2 linked regions of the Blastopirellula sediminis genome follow. Each later gene encodes a partner of the first gene's protein in a complex. Links are inferred from orthologs where the notes say so. Each region holds a gene or a part of one and is shown in the gene's direction. Other genes may lie near its edges.

What was found.
Region 2: the proteins of trxA (region 1) and LOC68_RS00505 are in contact, whole or in part, in a crystal structure (PDB 1F6M), measured with the Escherichia coli proteins. The link is inferred for Blastopirellula sediminis from one-to-one orthologs.

The regions. Positions count from the first base shown.
Region 1 is NZ_JAJKFT010000010.1:1,120,427-1,130,445, reverse strand. The notes cover bases 4,622-7,333. They hold trxA (thioredoxin), read left to right. Parts: upstream 4,622-5,673; coding sequence 5,674-5,994; downstream 5,995-7,333. Other genes in these bases: LOC68_RS16165 (hypothetical protein), read left to right, coding at 6,244-7,333; arsC (arsenate reductase (glutaredoxin)), read right to left, coding at 5,128-5,472; LOC68_RS16180 (PSP1 domain-containing protein), read right to left, coding at 4,622-4,954. Outside these bases: PstS family phosphate ABC transporter substrate-binding protein, read right to left, coding at 1-90; TNT domain-containing protein, read right to left, coding at 194-850; prenyltransferase/squalene oxidase repeat-containing protein, read right to left, coding at 984-2,099; co-chaperone GroES, read right to left, coding at 2,265-2,552; hypothetical protein, read right to left, coding at 3,327-3,491; Minf_1886 family protein, read right to left, coding at 3,488-3,985; more of PSP1 domain-containing protein, read right to left, coding at 4,040-4,621; more of hypothetical protein, read left to right, coding at 7,334-7,536; hypothetical protein, read right to left, coding at 7,577-8,449; hypothetical protein, read right to left, coding at 8,801-9,676. UniProt on the Escherichia coli protein: Participates in various redox reactions through the reversible oxidation of its active center dithiol to a disulfide and catalyzes dithiol-disulfide exchange reactions.
Region 2 is NZ_JAJKFT010000001.1:110,218-120,520, reverse strand. Bases 7,105-10,100 are described here. They hold LOC68_RS00505 (NAD(P)/FAD-dependent oxidoreductase), read left to right. Parts: upstream 7,105-8,075; coding sequence 8,076-9,125; downstream 9,126-10,100. Other genes in these bases: LOC68_RS00500 (divalent metal cation transporter), read left to right, coding at 9,250-10,100; rpsB (30S ribosomal protein S2), read right to left, coding at 7,105-7,629. Also shown: aminotransferase class I/II-fold pyridoxal phosphate-dependent enzyme, read right to left, coding at 1-996; peptidylprolyl isomerase, read right to left, coding at 1,213-3,060; glycerophosphodiester phosphodiesterase, read right to left, coding at 3,262-4,008; frr (ribosome recycling factor), read right to left, coding at 4,210-4,770; pyrH (UMP kinase), read right to left, coding at 4,992-5,747; tsf (translation elongation factor Ts), read right to left, coding at 5,933-6,781; more of rpsB, read right to left, coding at 6,895-7,104; more of divalent metal cation transporter, read left to right, coding at 10,101-10,303.

The DNA.
Region 1 (10,019 bases):
GTTCGGATCGACCTGCGTCTGGGCGACGGCGGTTTGCCCTGCGCAGAAAGTGATGAGAGCGATCCACAGCAAAGTCGAGCGACGAGTCATGAGATCAACCTTGAGAAAGTGCGCCGGGCGATTCGGGCGAGGTGTCTGAATTTATAGGCAATTCGTGGACGTTTCAAGGAATTTCCAATCGCCGGCCGCCTCATCATTCATTTCTTAACTTGGAATACAGATCATCGCGGGCTTCTTCCTCCGTCGCAAACGTTTTGATTCCGGTTCGTCGGCCTCGCTCGCTGTAGTAGGTGCTCCATGTGCCGTCGGCGAGTTGCTCGAGACAATGCGCTTCGTTGGGCAAACCTCCTTCGAGCGAAATGATTTCGGCGGCGGCCGCTTCTTCCAGAGTCGTGACGATCTGTTCGACGTCGCTCGTGAGCGTCTCCACTTCCAGAAATCCTTGCTCCAGCCAATGTTCGACCGACTTCACCAAATCGTACTGGACGCCGCCGCCAGGTTGACCGAACCAAGGCGCCGCTTTTCCTTCGAGCGCCGGCAGCGGTTTGAGAACGCGATAAACGTAGTGCGGTTTCTTGAGCGTCCCCGGCGCGAGCGAAAGATCAGCCGGAGGAACGCCAAGGTTGGAAACGAACGTGCCGCCGGGATAGCCCCATCGCTCAAGTTGCACACCGGCGGCGATTTCCACATCGGCCGGCTTCCCTGCAAAACCTTCGTCCGGCGGCCAGCGGATGCTGCCGTTGGGATTGGTCCACTTCGAATCAACGACCGCCTGGCGATCGCAAGCCGAAAGCAAAACGAGAAGGAGTAGAGCGAGCGAAAGACGCTTGGCGGGCGAGAGGTAGCGCATGAGCAGATTCGATTTTCGTGAGGCGAGCTGTCGATAGCGTTTGATTTTAGCCGGCCGACGGGGAGAGCGTACAAAAAAACATGCCAGGCGGAACCTGGCATGTTTTGAAGTTCAATTGCTTGATGGCAGCGGCTTACTTGCCCGCTTCCGGCTGGACGTACTCCATCGCCAGCAAGGTGTAACCGGTAACCAACACCGGGCTTCCTTCCATCCAGCGGGTCGTTTCGTTGACCCAGCTGCCGTCCTTTTGTTGTCGTCCGAGGAGTTCCTTTCGCAACTCGGCGCGCCACGGATGCTTGGCGCCGTCGGCAGTGCCGAACTCTTCTTCGCCAAAAGCGTCCAGCGCTTTGGCGGCGGTCAAGTAATAGTAGAACAAGCCTTGCTGGCCCAAGCCCGGGTTTTCGTGCAGGGTGTAATGCTTGCCGAGCCACTCGGAAGCGGCTTTGACGCGCGGGTCATCTTTGTCGACGCCAGCATAGATCATGCTCTTCAGACCGGCATAGGTCATCGAGCCGTAGCTCCGCAGACCGCCGTTGGGGGTTTCGCCCGCTTGGCTATTGCCGCCGGCGGCGATGGTGTAATAGAAACCGCCGTCCGGGTTCTTGGCCGGGAATTCCGACGTGTTGTGTTCCGATTCGAGGTTCTGGCAGCGCGAAACGAAGATCAGCGCCTTCTTCATCGCTTCGTCTTCTGGACCAGTGCCGGTCGCTTTGAGCGCTTCCATCATGAATGCGGTGTTCGACAGGTCAGGACGTTTGTGACCGCCGTAACCGGCGCCGCCGTAGAAAGTATCCGATTCTTCTTTGTCTTCGCTGGCGTCCCACTGGATCCCTTTCAGGAACTTGTCGGTACCGGCCAGCAGTTTGTCGTAGCGGCCATCTTTGTTTCCGGCGGCGAACGCCAGAACGGCCAACGACGTTTCGTAGTTCTTGTGGGTGCTCCCTTCAGCGTAGATGCCGCCATCTTCCTTGATCTGGGATTCCAAATAGGTGAGGGCCTTCTTCGCGACCGGATCGTCGGCGGTGCGGCCATGCGAAAGAATGCCGGCCGTGCAAAGCCCGGTCACGCCGATTGGGGACGCTTCGCCGAACGAACCATCTTCGTTTTGTTGTCCGGCTAGATAGTTAATGGCCGAAGTGATCGCTTTGTCGTAGGCGGCGCGGTCGTCGTCAGCAGCCAGGATCGGCGAGCAGAACGCGACTAGCGCAGCGATGGCCAGTCCTCGACGGAGTGAGAAAAGAGCAAGCATCAAATTTCCTCTTCTGGAATGAAAGTACCTGGGAGCGGATGTTGGGATTGTTTCCGCTCGGAAACCGGCGTAATCGGTGACTGGCCTGCCACCCCGATTTTCTGGAGGGACGCTTCCATTCTAGGACCGCCGGCGTTGGAGGCCAGCAAGTTCTAGTTGTAGGGATTATTCGAGCACGGCGAGAATCTCAGCCTCGCTCATGATCAACAACTCTTGATCTCCGATCTTGATTTCGGTTCCTGCCCACGAGGAGAACAAGACCCGATCCCCTTCCTTGACGTCGTGCCCGGCCCGCTTGCCGTCGGACAGCAGTCGCCCGTCGCCGACGCTGAGGACGCGTCCTTGTTTGGGCTTCTCTTGAGCGGAGTTGGGAAGCACGATGCCGCCGGCGGTCGTCTCTTCGGCGTCGAGACGTTTCACCACGAGGTTGTCACCAAGGGGAACGATCTTCATCTTTGGATTGAACTCCATACAGGGCGCAAAGTCGCGATCGATCTTCTTTCGCGAGTTCTCTTACCGATCCAAGGGGATGGACGGGCGCAGCGAATAGGGGTCTGCGCGTTAAAAGAGGCAATCCACGATTCTGGCATCTGACCGCGGGAGTATCAAGTCGAGGAAAAGACCCCCCGGCTGGCGAGAATCTCTCAGTTTTTGCTTGAACTCAAGTGTCGGTTTCGCTAGGTTGACGTTTCAGGCAGTAACAATTTTGGCGATGTCGAAAAACGAAACGGCCATCCTGAAAATCAGGATTCAAACCGTAGCAACGTCAAAATTAACTCTCAAAAGAATGCGTCACGTCCGGATCTTCCGCCATTGGGTAACAAGCCCGCTGACGGGAGACCTTATCATAAGTTAGTTGACGCGAAGGGATGCGCGAGATTGCCGTCGGGACGACGGAGATACGTCGTACCACCACGAGCAGCCGGTTTTCTGCTCGCTTGATTGATCGCGATTCGCCCATCCGCGACGATTAGTCGCAGCCACATGTTCCCTTTCCTCGATAATTGTGGCGAGTCTCGGCTAGGAGGCGTTTTCGGCAGATCCTCAACCTAGGATCGATCCGGAGCGTCGAAATCAAGCGAGCGCTTAACTGCGAACGCTAATGGGACCTCAGGTCCTTGGTTCGCGACGCCGGTTGCATCGAATGCCGCCTTGGAGCGTGCCCACATGCGCGTTCGAAGGCGGCTTCTTTTTTAGCTCCCCTTCTCCGGCTGCATCGCTTTCCGACTACAGCTTGTCGGACGCCATGGCGACCAGAAACAACAGCCAGCCGGCCATCAGGACCAAGAGAAACCGCATCACCTTCGGATGCGCCTGCGGCGGATCGCAGGTCGGCAGCATGTAGGGAGAAAGCTCGGCCGGCGGCGGCGATTTTTTCTTCGGTCGACTCATCGCGGGGAAGATTCCTCGGTAACTTCGATCCGGAAATCACGGACGAATGCGTCCTCAAAGTCGTAGACGCCGTCAAAATCTTCGCGGCGATCTTGCGGCGACTTCTTCATCATGCCGATGTCGATTAGGTTGTAGACGATGTCGCCGAAGTGGCTGGTAGTCTCGACGCCCCAGCTGTTGAGGACCGTCTTGGCCATCAGGCCGTACTGCTGTTGGGCGAAGTTGCGGATCGCTTCGCACAGCATCTGCCCGGTCAGGTGACGTTCCTGTTCCTGCCACTCCGGATCGTCATCCTCATCGTCGAACTCGTCGTCGTCGAGGATCATTTCCTCTTCGTCGAGGGCGAGATCGTCGTCTTCCTCATCCTCGTCATTCAGCTCGAAGTAGTTTTGGCCGAAGGAGAGCGCTTCGCGCACAAACTGGTACGCTTCCAGCTTAAATCGCGGATCATCTTTCAGCATCCGCATAAAGTCGGAATAGGTTTCGTCAGTCATGGCGTACGTGGTGGTTGGGCGAAAGGTTGGATTGCGGTGCAATACGGCGGGGCGCTATTCGCCCGCCGATGCATCATCGTCCGGAGACGACTCGTTACTTCTATTTTGGGATGTATTTTCGCCTCGGTCTGGTTTTCGGCGTTTTTTCGCCTGCGGCGGGGCCGCTTTGACCACCGACAAAACTTCGCCGGCGTCGACCAGAATCGTGCGATTATCTTCCATTCGCAAGAGAACCTGACCGGCCAGGATCTCTTGATTGATCACTTTTCCTCGTCCGTCGCGCGTCACGACGTCGGCGCCGATCGGCGGCAGCTCGCGCTGCAGTTCTTCGTACGTATCGTATTCGTAGCGGAGACAGCACTTCAGTCGCCCGCAGCGTCCGCTGATCTTGGTCGGATCGAGCGTCGCCTTCTGCAGCTTGGCCATCTTCATCGAGACCGGCGGCATCTCCGACAAGTGCGTGTTGCAGCAAACCGGTTTGCCGCAGTCGCCGTAGTCGGCCAGCAGTTTCGCTTCGTCGCGAACGCCGATTTGCCGCATCTCGATCCGCGTATGGAACTCGGCGGCGAGCAACTTCACCAGATCACGGAAGTCGACCCGGTTTTCGGCCAGGTAATAAATGACGATCCGTTCTCCGCCGAACAAGTGCTCGATGTCGACCAGTTGCATGTCGAGCTGCAATTGCTCCACGAACTTGCGGCACAACTCGAATTCGCGCGACGAGTTGTTCCGCAAATGCGTGATTTCGCTTTCGTCTTCCGCAGTCATCCCGCGAAGGATGTGGCCGCGAGTCGGATCGGGGAGCATCGCGACCGCTTGGTCGGTCGCAGCGCACAACACCGTTCCGTTCTCCAGGCCGCGCTTGGTCCGCACGATGACCGACTCGTCTCTTTGAAACTCGTCTTTCGCTCGTGCCGAAAATACGCCTAACAGACGCATCGACCCGTAACGGACTACGTAATCAGCCATCAGCCGTTTCTATGTTTTTCGACGCTCGCCGCGACCAGCAAGTCGACGGCGCTCGAAGGTTATCGTCAGGAAAGGGAACGCGCCGCGTAAGGGGCGAATTCCGGCGGACAAGTCTACTATAGCCGTACCGGATAGGGGAATGCGAGAACCGCGGGTAGAAACCGCCGGAAGCGTTACAGCAATTCCAACACATTCTCGGGGGGCCGTCCCAAGCGGGCCTTTCCGCCGCTGACGACAATTGGACGCTCGATCAGCGCAGGATGTTCCGCCAGGGTCTGCAGGATCTCCTCCGAATCAGCCGGTTGCGGTAATCCGAGCTTTCGCCAATCTTTTTCCCGAACCAGCAGCTTCGCGTCCCCCCCGAGCTGTTTCACTAATTTTGCTAGCGTTTTTTCATCGAGCGGCGACTTCAGGTACTCGACGATCTTGGGCTCAACCCCATGGGATCGCAGTAGTTCCAACGTTTGGCGGCTCTTTTGGCAGCGCGGATTGTGATAGATCGTAACCTGGGAAGACATAGAGCATCCTAATAAGTAACGCCGCAGACGCACGAAACGCATGCTGCAGACCGCTTTAGGATCAATTGGCGGGCGAGTCGGGTTCGTTGACACCCCCTCACCCCTACCTATAATTGAGCGGTTTCTGCCAGCAAAGCCAGAAGCGCCTGGATCGTTGGCGCTTTGGAACAAGATATTTTACGGTTGTGGAGATGATTCGCCATGGCGATGGAATTTAACGAAGCCAATTTTGAGACGGAAGTGTTGCAGTCGGCCGAACCGGTTTTGGTTGACTTTTGGGCCCCTTGGTGCGGTCCGTGCCGTCAACTCGCCCCGGTGATCGACCAGCTCAGCAAGGAATACGAAAGCGGCGCCAAGGTTGGTAAGGTCAATACCGACGAAAGCCCGAACCTCGCTCGCAAGTACGGCATTCAGAGCATCCCGACGGTCATGGTCTTCAAAGGCGGCCAGGTCGTCTCGCAGTTCATGGGCGTGCAGCCGAAAGCCAAGTTGCAAGAAGCGATCGACAGCGCGAAGGCTTAATTGGGGCTAAGGCCCAATTGATCCAAGCAAAGCGTCGATGCTGGCGACAGCAGCGATAGCAAAAAGCGCAAAAGGGAGACCCCGGTCTCCCTTTTTTTATGCGCAAAAGTTTACCAGGACGAACCAGATTGAATGTCGATGGCGAAAACTGCCGATGTCAAATTAGGAGCGGAGGACTTTATCGGTTGTAACGCTAGCTAACTCGTCGATCGCCTCATGGCAACTCAGCGCAAAACACGAAACGAGCAGATGCCCGAATCGCCGGCCGAAAAGAAGTCGGTCGATGCGATGCGCGTCGATGGTCCGCACGTGCCAAGCAGCGCTCCGGCTACGCCAGCGCCCGCCAAAGAAATGACCGACGACGACATCGTCGCCAAGCTGGAACCGCTCGAACTTTCGCCGGCCCAGCGCCGTCATCTGGAAGAGTTGTCGAACATTCTTCGCCAGCAACGGACCGAACTCGAGCGCCGCGAAGCGCAACTGCAATCGCAGATGGCGGCGATCGATAACGAGGCCCGCATCGCACGACTCGGCGTCGATCAACATGCGGCCGCGCTCGCCGAACGAACCAAACTGCTCGATCGCCGTGAACGCGAACTCGCAGAGCGCGACGCCGCGCTCAACGATCGCCAGAACGAAATCGAAGCGCAGGTTCTGAAGCTCGATCAACAAGCGGCCAAACTCGAACAAACCCGCGGCGCGCAAAAGCGCGAAGACGCTCGCCTGGCGAAGAGCGCCGCACAGTTGCGGATCACGCAAGAATCGCTCGAAGAAAAAGCGACGGCCGAACGGCGCGCCGTTGATCGCAAGCTGGCCGAAGTGAAAGGGCAACAAGCGGCGGTCGAAAAGTTCTCGGCGCAGATCCGCGACCGAGAGCGACAACTGGACGAGCGTCAGCAGACGCTCGAAAAGCGCCTGGCCGAACTCGACGAGATCGCCGCGCAACTTGCCGACGCCGAGCGAGGCCAAGCCGGCGACGCGCTCGTCTATAGTCGCGAACAAGCCGAACTGGCCCGCGAACGCCAAGTGTGGGAAATGGAGGTTTTGCGGCAACGCGAACTGCAAGAGCAGGCCCGCAAACGGGGCGAAGCGGAGCTGATCGAGATGGCGACCCAGCTCGACCAGCGACAGTCGCGCCTTGAACAGCGCCAGGCCGCGGTTGAAAAGATCGAACAGGAACTACGCGAGAAACATCGCGAGGCGCTCGAATCGCAACTGGTCGTTGCGGAACTCTGGCCTGAACTGATGCGACATACGCCGACCGCCGAATTGACTCGACGGACCGCCGAACTGCGAGTGAAGATTCGCCAGTCGCATGAAGACGCCGCCGCGATTTGGCGACGCCGTCAAAATGAAGTCAACGATCTGCTCGCTCGGCTCGAAGAGCGTCGGACCGAAATCGCCGACGAGTATCGCCGCTTCCAACAATGGTTGTCGGTTCGGCACGAAGACCTCGAAAAACAGGCGGCCCGCTTGGCCGCCGCCGAACGGGGACTGTCGCAAAAGATGCGAGTTTCTCCGGCGGAAACGAAAAAAGCCTGACCCAAAGGGCCAGGCTTTTTGATTGTCATCGAGAAGAACTCTAGCGAGCGGTAGTCGAAACGCTGTTGCTCAGCGATTCGCTTGGCTGGGGCGCCTTCTTCATCTCGGCTTCGTACTTCACGACGAATTCCGAAGCTTGCATCGCAGTGACGATTTCCTTCCGCGAGAAGTAAGATTCGCTGCGGCCATCGAGATGATGGATCGTCTTGCCGGCCAGCTCTTCCCAGCTCATGTCATTGTTCAAGTGCCACGCGGTCGCTTGGGCGACGCGTTGATCGATTTTGCCGCTGCCGAGCATGTGCAACAAAGTCGCAACGCCAGGCTTGGTGGTGTACTGGTCGATCGGCTTGACGTCATACGGAATTTTCGGATTCGGATCTTCCAGACCGTGGTCGAGACAAACCCCTTCAACTTTCACTTTCTGGGTCTTTTCCGGCATGACGTTGAAGAATCCGCCGCCGCCGCCGCCTTGACCGCCAAAGCCGCCGCCGCCACCAAAGCCGCCGCCGCCTTGACCGCCGAAACCGCCGCCGCCGCCGCCGAAGCCTTGGTTACCGCCGCCACCCTGACCGCCGAAGCCGCCGCCCCCTTGGCCGCCAAAGCCGCCGCCCCCTTGACCGCCGAAACCGCCGCCGCCGAACTGAGCGAGCGGGACGCCGGCGAACGCCGCAGGCATTTCCACCTTCAACTTCTTGGCGGTCTTGTTCGTGATGATGAACGTTCCCTTTTCGGAGTTCATCGGGATGAATTTGACGTCAATGATGCCGTCTTCCATCGCTTTGAACATGTTCACTTCTTCCGCCTCGGCGAAACGACCCGTCGAGTCGTCATCCGCAGCGACCGGAAAGGAAAAAGCGAGAGTGGCCAAGATGGCGAAGGATGTCGCCAATCGCTGAAAAAATTGCACCTTCATTCGAAAGAGCTCCTCTGTCTGCGGCGCCTGGTTCCAATAGAGAGAAGATGATGACGAGTTCGCAGGCCGAACTGCCATGCGTTGAGGGCGCTCGCGAACACGAGTGCGCTCGAGTGTTGTAGTGAAATTTTAGACTAATCGAGATTTGTTTCCCGACCAAGCGATTTGCAGTAGAATTGTCCCACCTCTGGCGGTTACTGCGCGAAAAGCGCAATAACCCCACCACGGATGGGGTTGTGATCGTCTTTTCCATTCCATTTTGCTTGTTTGGAACGGCAGTCGCCAAGAAATGAAAAAAGCCTGACCACGTAGGCCAGGCTTTTCGGAGGATTGCTGATTCTGCAGCGACGCTTATTTGGCGTCGGTCGAGACGCTTTCGCTCAGCGATTCGCTCGGCGCCGGCGTCTTTTTCATTTCGGCTTCGTACTTCACGACGAACTCGGAAGCTTGCATCGCGGTCGCGATTTCCTTTCGCGAGAAGTAAGGTTCGACGCGGCCGTCGAGATGTTTGATCGACTTGGCGGCCAGCTCTTCCCAGCTCATGTCATTGTTCAAGTGCCACGCGGTCGCTTGGGCGACGCGTTGATCGATCTTGCCGCTGCCGAGCATGTGCAACAAAGTCCCGACGCCCGGTTTGGTCGTGTACTGTTCGATCGGTTTGACGTCGTAGGGGATTTTCGGATTCGGATCTTCGAGGCCGTGATCCAAGCAAACGCCGTCGACTTTGACCTTCTGCGTTTTGTTCGGCATGACGTTGAAAAAACCGCCGCCACCGCCGCCGCCTTGACCGCCGAAGCCGCCGCCGCCACCAAAGCCGCCGCCACCGCCGCCGCCGAAACCGCCGCCGCCGCCGCCGAAGCCTTGGTTACCGCCGCCACCGCCGCCGCCAAGTCCGCCCTGACCGCCGCCGAAGCCGCCGCCACCTTGGTTGCCGCCAAATCCGCCGCCGCCAAATTGGGCGAGCGGAACGCCGGCGAACGCCGCAGGCATTTCGACCTTCAACTTCTTGTCGGTCTTATTCGTGATGATGAAAGTTCCGCGTTCCGCGTTCATCGGAATGAACTTCACGTCGATGACGCCCTGATCGATCGCTTTGAACATGTTGACTTCTTCCCCTTCCGCGGCGCGAGCCGGCGCGGTTTCGGCGGCGTAAGCGCCAACCGAAAAAGGAAGGGAAGCGAGCAGAGCGAACGTCATCGCCAAACGTCGAACGATCATCACCTTCATGGTCAATTTTCTTCGCAGGGTCTTGAGTAAGAAAAAGACGAGTTCCCCCGAAACTACTGGGTCGAAAACACCTATTGAGCTTCCAGGGAATTTCGAGGAATCCCTACGGTAGTCGAGAAATCGAAAAGCTCCTAATGAATTGCACCCAAAATTTGTCTATCCGACCTAGATTTTGCCAAATTCCAAATCGCAACGACTTTCCGACTCTTCTCGCCTCGTTGCAGTTGGGGGTTGAGGGAAGAACTTCACCTCTTTTTCAAATTTTATGCTTTAAGATCCCGCCACAAAGCTGATAATTGGGGTGCTATCACTCCCGAAAAGTTGGCAGTGCAGCGTGATGATC
Region 2 (10,303 bases), on another replicon or contig:
CGTCACGCCCCAGCCGAGTCGCGTCAGGCCGTCGACCAGCACGTCGCGGCGGCTCTCGTAAATGCGGCTCTGTTCTTCGACCGCGGCGTCCCCTTCGCGGAGAGCAACGATCGCGGCGATCTGGATCGCCTGGAACATGCCGTAATCGTAGTAACCCTTGATCGTGGCGAGACCTTTGATCATTTCGGCGTTGCCGGCACAGAAGCCGACGCGCCAGCCCGCCATGTTGTATCCCTTGCTCATCGTCGTGAATTCGACGCCGACCGACGACGCACCAGGCGCCGACAGGAAGCTGGGAGGCTTATAACCGTCAAAGGCGATATCGGCGTAGGCGAAGTCGCTAATCACCATGAATCCGTACCGCTTCGCCAGCTTCACCACTTCAACGAAGAACTCGGGCTCGACCGTCACGGTCGACGGGTTGTGGGGATAGCAGATGATCAGCAGCTTCGGTTTCGGATAAAGGTGTTCGCATGTGTAAGCGATATTTTGGAGAAACTTCTCGCTATCGCCCACTTCGAGCGCGATGACGTTCCCGGAAGCCAAGGCGACGGCATAGGTGTGCACCGGGAAATAGGGCGCCGGCACAATCGCGGTGTCGCCAGGGCCCATCATCGCCAGGCACATGTGCGAGAAACCTTCCTTCGAGCCAAGGCAGGCGATAATTTCCGACTCAGGGTCCAGGCGTACGCCGTATTTTTTCAGGTACTTGCCGGCGACTTCACGGCGCAAGTTGCGAATGCCGTTCGACTTGCTGTAGCCATGGTTCCGCTCGTCCCGGACCGCTTCGCACATCTTTTCCATGACGAATTCTTGCGGCGGATCGGACGGGTTCCCCATCCCCAGGTCGATGACGTCATGTCCGGCGACCCGCTTTTCGTACAACAAGGCGTTGATGCGGCCGAACATGTAAGGGGGCAGGCGGTAAACGCGCTGCGCATATTCGACTTTAAAGGGGGTCTCGCCACCGATGGGGTGGCCGGATTCGGAGCTCATGGACCTAAACCTGATAAACGCCGCATAGCGGCAAATGCGTAAATGGAAATCGGCCGCGGAAACGTTAATTCTAAGAATCGGCAACCTAGTAGGAAAGGACGACTTGAGCGGAGGATACCCTGCGTAAACCTCAGGTTCGGCCTCGACCTACAAAAAGAAGCCCCGACGCTGGTCGGGGCTTCCAAGATTTGCAGAACTTCTGGAGAAGTTTCGGCATTAACGAGTCGGTTGCTGTCGGGCGGCAGCTTCCAACTTTTTACCCATCTGGGTGGTGTTGGCCAGGAAGTTGTCGATCTGGGCTTCTTCCCGCAGTTCGTCGAACGCCTTGGCCATTTCCAGGCGAATCTTCTTCTCGTGGATGTCCTTCACCAGTTCGTCGCGGACGACGTTGATGTCGGTGATGGTCGGCTTGGTCCGGCCCAAGGCCTTCAAGATCAGCGACTGACGGCCGATGTTGACGATGCTCGATAGCTCGCCCGGCTGCAGACGGAAGGCTTCTTCTTCCAGCTTCGGCTGACCGCCGTTGCGGCGAATCGGCGGAACCTGGCCATCGTTGTTCTTCGAGACCGGCTCGATCGAGTACTGACGGGCCAGTTCGCCGAAGAACTGTTCGCTCGGGTTTTTGCGGGCCATATCCCACACTTCCTGAGCGCGACGCTGGTTGTCGAGCACGATCGCCAAAACCTGGACGCGTTCGCCATAGTTGGCTTCAAAGCCCTTTTGGACGTCCTCTTCGGTGACTTGGATCTTCTCGGCGACCAGCTTTTTCAGGGCGACGGTCGGCCAGACGGCGTCACGAACGTAGACCTCGACGGAGATGTTCTGCTCCTTGGTCACTTCCTCAAGCCAGGCTTCAAAGTCGGGCGAACCATCCTTCTTCAGGAAGCCGTACGAGTCAGCGGCACGGCTGATTTCGTCATTCAGGTCCTGCTCGGTAACGTCCAGGTTACGCGACTTCAGGGCCTGCTGCAGGACGCGGCGATTGATTTCGCCATCCAGCACTTCGACGCCGTGACGCGTGATGCATTCTTCTTCCAGATCCTTCTGCATGATCGGCAGACCGTTGAGGGTCGCAATCACATCCGGATTCGGCTGGCCGGTCGGATCTTCCATGAAGTTTTGGATCTTGGCGACCTTTTGCAACTCTTCGTAAACGTCGCCGGCCGACGAACGGAGCTTGTGCTCACGAATCGCTTCGACCATGCGTTGGGCGATTTCCGGCTGCTTGGCGGCGTCGACTTCGGTCGGCGGCAAGTGCGATTCGCACTTGAAGATCAGGTACTGACCCGCGGTAAAGAGAACCTGCGAGACTTCCCCTTCTTTCAAGGCGAAGACCAGGTCTTCGACTTCCGGGGTGCCCATGTGCTTGCTGATCGGCGGAATCAAACCGCGAGCGGCGGCGCTGTTCGGATCTTCCGAGAAATCCTTCGCCATGTCGGCGAAACCTTCCGGATTGGCGGCCGCTTTGGCACGTAGTTCTTCGGCCAAGGCGCGATCGCTGACCGAGATCATGCGGCACTTCACCTTCGGGCCGAATTGCGATTCCCAGGCTTCGTTCAGCTCATCCTGGGTCACTTCCAAACGATTGGCGGCCAAGCGACGCAGGGCCATCGTCGGCCAGACGATGTCATTGCGGTACTGAGCCGGCGTGACGTTCCGTTCGTCCTTTAGCAGGCTGAACCACTTGTCGACCGACAGGCCGAACTTTTTGGCGGTGTTTTCGATTTCGGCGTCGATTTCAGTCGACGTAATCGTGATGTTGCGCTTTTGGCATTCATCCGCGATCAGGCGTTTGTTGATGACGCTTTCCAGAACGGTTTCGCCAAAGCGACGAGCCGCTTCGCGTCCCAGTTCATCGCGGGTAATCGGTTCGCGATTGACGACGGCGACAGTTTTGATCGCCGGAGCGGCGGCCGGTGCGGCCTGGCCAGCTTGCGGCTGCTGGGCGACGGCATTGTTTTCGCCTCCCAGATTGCGAACGGCGATCACGCCGACAGCGACCAGAACGAAGCCGCCCGCAATAATGGCCCAGGTTGCTCGATGGGCGTTTCGAAACGTAGTCACACTCGCCTCCTTGCTTCTGTGAAAATCGATCGATTTTTTCTAAAGTTTGCGTCCATGCGGGTCGATCCCTAACAAGTTAGGGCGCGGGAATATAGATCTCATTGCGAATCAGGTCAAGATTGATTCGCGTAGCGCAACAAAAAGGACGGCGCGATCACTCACGCCGTCCCAATTATTTTCTTACTGCTGCTAGCACAGCTGCTATTTGCGAATCGCGGCGCCGATCTCAGCCGGTCGATCGGTGATGATGCCGTCGACGCCGAGGTCAACCAACTCTTTCGCCTGCTTCGGATCGTTGACCGTGTAGACAAACAGCTTCTTGCCGTGCTTGTGAACCATCGCGGCGGCCGCCTTATCAACGAACTTGTAGTTCCACGCGATCACGTCGACCTTGTCGACGATCGGGGCGATCCGCTCGGCCGTTAGTTTGTCGCTACCGAGGGCGGCGATCGCCAGCGTCGGTTCCAGTTCGCGGCAACGAGCGACGAAGTCCCAATTGAACGACTGGACAACCAGCTTTTCGGTCCAGTCTCGTTCTTTGAGCAGTTTGACCAGCGAGTCGGCGTCACCTTGCTTATGTTCGATCAGGGTGACGCTGCCGTTTTGGATCGTCTCAATCGCTTGATCGAGGGTCGGAACCTTCACGCCGGCGAACTTGGCGTCAAACCAGCTTCCCGCGTCCAACGCTGCGACATCCGACCAATTCTTGGCGGCGATCTCCGTCTTCTTCTCATTCCATAACTTGTTGGCGTCGGTCGTCCGGTCGTACGTTTTGTCGTGGATGCAAAACGCAACCTTGTCTGAGCTCAGGTAATAGTCGAGCTCGACCAGATCCGCCTTTTGATCAATCGCCAATTGGAACGAAGGCAACGTATTCTCGGGAGCGAACGCACAAGCGCCACGATGCCCGATCACGAGCGGTTCTTTCGTTTCGAGGATCCGATTCACTCTGGCGTCTCCCGCCGAAACCTGGGAATGAAAACCAAAACCGGCGGCAAACGCCACTGCGGCGAGAATCAAGGAAAACAAAGGACGCTGGAAACGAAGCATCGGGTCGATCTCATCTTGAGGTCACGTAAACGAAAAAAGGTCGCCAGCACCCGAGTGAGCGCCGCGACCTTGGCGAACCGCCATATTTTACGTGGGAAGTTAGCCTTCCATCACTTCGTTTTCGCGGGTCTTGGCCAATTCCGTCACTTTTTCTTCAAACTTTTTTGTGAGTTCCTGAATTTCGTTCTTGATATCGTCCCGGATGTCTTCGCCGATCTCCTTGTTCTTCTCGGCGGTCTCGGCCGACTTGTTGCAGTCGCGGCGGACGTTGCGGATCGAAACCTTCGCTTCTTCCGAGAGCTCTTTAATACGAGCGACCAGCTTCTTGCGAACTTCGGTCGACAACGCAGGGACGTTCAAGCGAATCACGCGACCGTCGCTTTGCGGCGCCATCCCCAAGTCGCTGGCGACAATCGCCTTCTCGATGTCTTTGATCGCCCCGGTGTCGTAAGGACGGATCAGCAACTGAGTCGGTTCCGGAACGCTGACCGAAGCGATCTGCTTGATCGGTTGCAGCGAACCGTAAACTTCGACCCGCAGCGAATCGACCAGGCCCGGGTTGGCGCGGCCGGTGCGAATGCCGGAGAGATTGTTCTTCAGATGCTCGATCGCTTTCTCCATGCGATCTTCCGCTTCCGTCGTAATGTTGTCAGCGCTCATGGCTCGGTCCCACGATTGAATTTGAGGTGTCCAGCAGACTAGAACGACGCCCTGCGTCGTGAATAATCTTCATAAGGCTACCTTACTTTAGCCCGGAAGAAAATATGCGGCTCCGTTAGAGTTGTCCTAACAGGAAATTCGCCGCTATTGACGGGAGCAGGGCAAATTGGATAAGCCCAATAAGTTCGCTGCTGACTCCCGTGCGTTAAATCAAGCGAACGCTAGTTCACCGGTTGCAGTTCCGGCGAGATCAACGTGCCGACATGTTCCCCCATGACAGCTCGCTGAATGTTCCCGTCGATACGATAGTTGAACACCAAGATCGGCATTCCATGTTCGCGGCAATGGGTAATCGCGGTCGAGTCCATTACCCGTAGGTTTTGCGCCTGAACCGTGGCGAAGTCCAAGTTGCGATAGAAGATTGCGTGCGGGTTCTTTTCGGGGTCGTCGCTATAAACCCCGTCGACTCGCGTCGCTTTCATCAGAATATCGGCTTCCAATTCGAGCGCTCGCTGAGCGGCCGCGGTATCAGTCGTGACGAACGGGCTACCGGTTCCGGCAGCCAGAATCACGATGCGGCCCTTTTCGAGGTGACGCTTCGCGCGGCGGCGAATGTAGGGTTCCGCGACGCCGTCCATCCGAATCGCGGTCGTCAGACGCGTTTCGCAACCGAGCGATTCCAGCGCGTCCTGCAGTGCCAGACCGTTGATGACAGTGGCCAACATCCCCATATAGTGGGCGGTCGCCTCCTGGATCATGGCGCTTTCGTTCTTGAATTGTCCGCCGCGGAGAATGTTTCCGCCGCCGATCACCACCGCGATTTGGCAGCCGAGCTGCGACGCCTGGTGGATTTGCCGCGAGATATGGACCACTTCATCCATGGCAATCCCGCGTTCGCCGTGGTGGGAAAAGCTTTCTCCGGATAGTTTGAGAACGATACGGGAAAACTGCGGCGAAAGAGCATCCGGTTGGGTCATGCGGCGAACCTTGGCAAAATAAAGGGGAGAAGCCGAATTCGTCGGTGGAATTCTACCGGAAACGTAGTGCGCCGCACAGTCGATGCGCCCGGATTGATGGATGGAAGTCGGACAAGAACGAAAAAAGCCCTGCTACGTCGAGCAGGGCTTTTCAATTTTCTTTATCGCGGACTACGCCGAAAGGACTAGCCTTCGGCCGAAGCGTCTTCGCCCAGGCTCCAGTGGATGAAGCGTTTGATGGTCATTCCCTTGCTCTTGGCATAGCCGCCGACCGATTGCTTATCATCCTTCACAAACGGCTGTTCGAGCAGAACCGATTCGGCGTAGAAGTTACGGAGACGACCTTCGACCATCTTTTCGATGATCTTTTCGGGCTTGCCTTCGTTACGAGCCGCTTCGGTCAGAATCGAACGTTCGTTTTCGACCACTTTCGGATCGAGTTCTTCAACCGTCAGAGCCGAGGGACGCATCGCAGCGATGTGCATCGAAATGTCTTTGGCGGTTTCGTTGTCCCCACCTTCGACTTCGATCAGCACGCCAGCGACAGTGGTGCTGTTGTGGCTGTAACCGCCGGCAGCGCCGTCGATGCGGATCATGCGACCGACATTGAAGACTTCGCGAACGCGGTTGAACAGGTCGTCACGAACTTCGCCCAGGGTCTGGCCCGGCTTGATCGTCGACGGTTGAGCCAACAGATCTTCGGCGGTCGCAGCGCCCGGCCCTTCGGCCAGCACTTTCGCCATGTCGTCAGCCAGGGCGATGAAGTCGTCGAGCTGGACCACCGAGGCGCTTTCGCACTTCAGTTCGACCATCGCACCGACGCCCTTGGCGACGTCCGCATAAACGCCAAAGCGGCCGAATTCGGTCACGCGATCTTGGCGTTTGCTGGCGATCGCGGCGCCGTTTTCACGCAGCCAGCGGATCGCGCCGTCTTCGTCGCCGCCTGCTTCGGTCAGCGCCTTTTTGCATTCCATCATGGGAAGTCCGGTCTTTTCGCGGAGTGATTTCACCGCAGCCGCCGAAATTCCTGCCATATCAGATTCTCCGAGATTTAGTCGTCGTCAGAATTGAATTTCACGTAATAGGGAAGGAGTAAGCTTACTCGCTTCCCTTGAATCTTTGATCAGCGCGAGGATCGACTCCGCAATTACGAAGCGGGAACCGCGTCTTTGCCCTTCATCGCGACGTTGTGCTTGCCGTCGATCACCGCGTCCGCCAGGTGTTTGGCGAACAGTTCGATCGAGCGGATACCGTCGTCGTTGCCCGGCACCGGCAGATCGATTTCGTCCGGATCGCAGTCGGTATCGGTCAGGGCCACAGTCGTGATGCCCAGCGATTGGGCTTCGCGGATCGCGTTGCGTTCTTTCTTCGGATCGACGATCACCAGCGTTTCCGGCAGGCGATTCATCGTGCGCAAACCGTTGAGGTTGCGGTACATTTTGCGGTGTTCGCGGGCGAGCGACGACTGCATCTTCTTCGAGTACTTGTGCAGTTCGTCCCCTTCCAGGATCGATTCGAGCTCTTCCAAGCGGGTCAGACGGCTACGAATGGTGCGGAAGTTGGTCAGCGTACCGCCGAGCCAACGTTCGTTGATGAACGGCATGCCGCAGCGTTCGGCTTCACGTTCGATCGCGGCGCCGGCTTGACGCTTGGTGCCGACGAACAGGACCAGCGAGCCGCCTTCAGAGACCTGGGTCAGGTACTTCTTGGCACGCAGCAGGCCGCGGATCGTTTCGCGGACGTCGATGATGTGGATCTGGTTCTTTTTGGCGTAGATGTACGGCGCCATCTTCGGGTTCCACCGGCTGGTGCGGTGACCATAGTGGATGCCCGATTCGACCAGTTCTTTAATTACGGAGTTCGCACTTCCGTCAGAAGACATAGAGGCTTTCCTTAAAAATGGGACCGCCAGGAAACGATGCGAATCAACTGAGCGATGCCGGCGCCTACTAATGCCGGAGAAGCGATGACCCGCGAAGGTTCAGCCTCTGCGAAGCGATACTCTTATCTCTCAGGCCGCAGATCTGTCCGATAAGTCGACAGTTCCTGACCGATCCGCCTCACTTCGCCAGCAGCGGATCGACAGCTTGAAAGACGTTTCCCACATGTTCCGGCTTCGGGCCGTCGGCCCTCTTCCCGGTGATTATGCTCCCCTGCGGCTTGCAGGGGACGAAAACAAGCGGCTGATCCTACCAAAGAGGGCGAAAATCGTCAACCGGCGCCCCTGACATGCAGTGGACGAGCAGGACCAGAGCCCTATAATGACGCGATGGCTATGTTATGGCCGAGGGGGCCAACTATTACTTTTAATTATAGAAAGTCGATTTCGTGGCCGAGAAAGTCGTCATCATTGGAAGTGGGCCTGCCGGGTGGACAGCGGCGATTTACGCCGCCCGAGCGGAAATTCAACCTCTCGTCTTTGAAGGGGCGCCGCTCCAGGAACATTTTGACGTTGGTCGCGGGCCGCTCGGTCAGCTGGCGATGACGACCGAAGTCGAGAATTTCCCGGGCTTTCCGTCCGGCGACCTGAGCGCATACCTCGATAACGCCATCGAACCGGAACTCCGCCAGTACATGGCCCCCCACATGAAACATGGCGTCAGCGGTCCGGAGCTGATGGAGCTGATGCGCCAGCAGGCGAAGAACTTTGGCACCCGGATCATCGGCGACGACATCGTCGAAGTCGACTTTGACGTTCGCCCGTTCCGCCTGACGACGCGCGAAGGGGACACGATCGAGGCACACTCGGTGATCGTCGCGACCGGCGCCCGGGCGAATTACCTCGGCCTGCCGTCGGAAGCGAAGTTCAAAAACCGCGGCGTCAGCGCTTGTGCGGTCTGCGATGGCGCGTTGCCGCGATTCCGCGGTCAGCCCTGCATCGTCGTTGGCGGCGGCGACTCGGCGGTGGAAGAAGCTGATTACATGGCCAAATTCGCGTCGAAGGTCTATCTGGTCCACCGCCGCGATGAGCTGCGAGCCTCGAAGATCATGGCCGAACGAGCGGAGAAAAACCCGAAAATCGAGATCGTCTGGAACTCGGTCGTCGAGGAAGTCCTGGGCGATGACGAGAACGGCGTGACCGGCGCTCGCCTGAAGAACGTGGTCGAAGATTCGTCGAAGGTCTACGACGCGACCGGCTTCTTCCTCGGTATCGGCCACACGCCGAACACCGACTTCCTGGAAGGGAAGCTGGAAATGAACGACAAGAATTACCTCAAATGGACGGTTCCGTTCCGGACCAACACCAGCGTCGAAGGGGTCTTCGCTGCAGGGGACGTCGCCGACGACAACTATCGCCAAGCGGTCACCGCCGCGGGTAGCGGTTGTATGGCGGCTCTCGACGCCGAGCGCTATCTGGCCGCGCAAGGTCACCACTAAACCGTAAACTCTCGCAGAAAAATGTAGCGCCTTCGCTGGAAGGCGCTACAAGCGGGATTCAATGCGGTTTACACTAGACCCTCCTCACGATCTTCTCCGTCACCACGAGTTCCGCCCCAAACCCATGTCCGAATCGAACGCTCCCGCTCCGTCGTCGCCCCAGGGTAAACACGCTCAGACAGACCGAGAAATCTTGCAGGAAGCTCACGAAAAGGGGACGATGGCGACGCTGTTCGCGTTCGTTCGCCTTTCGGGTCCAGGCTGGCTGCAAAGCGCGATCACGCTCGGCGGCGGATCGCTCGCTGGCGCTCTCTATCTCGGCTCGCTCGGCGGCGTCAACATGCTCTGGTTGCAGTTGATGGCGATCATCATGGGGGTCGTGATGCTCTCGGCGATCAGCTACGTCACCCTCTCGACCGGCAAAAAGCCGTTCGGCGAAATCAATGATCACATCAACCCAGCGCTCGGTTGGGGCTGGGTAATCGCGACCTGCCTGGCGAACATGATTTTCATCATGCCGCAGTTCTCGCTCTGCTATGACGCGCTCGATAAGAACCTGCTCCCGGATCTAATTGACGGCAGCGTTACCTCGAAATGGGTCGTGTCGATCATATTGTTGCTGGCCGGCGGCTTCGTCGTGCTGCTCAATACGCGCGGCGGAACCGGCGCGAAGATCTTTGACGTCCTGCTGAAGCTGTTGGTTGGGATGGTTGTGATCTGCTTCTTCGGGGTCGTTGCGTTGATGGCGTACCAAGGGGTGCTCAACTGGGGCGAGATCTTCGCGGGGTTCATTCCGGACCTCAGCCAACTTAGCTCACCGACTGGCAACCTAGCGTTGCTTGTTGACCAGGCGAGCGACGCCCATCGCGAGTTCTTCCGCAACCGCATCGTGAAAGACCAAAGCGCGGTGATGATCGGCGCCGCGGCGACGGCGGTCGGCATCAACATGACCTTCTTGCTTCCCTACTCGATGTTGGCTCGCGGTTGGGATCGCCCGTTCCGCGGATTGGCCCGCTTCGACTTGTCGACCGGCATGGCGATTCCCTACATCATCGTGACCAGCTGCGTGGTGATCGCGTCGGGCGCTCGCTTCAACGGCAGCAACTACAACGATCCGAAGGTCGATCCTTACTGGCTGAGCAGCGATCCGGCGGAAGTCGCCAAGTCGCCGATCATCA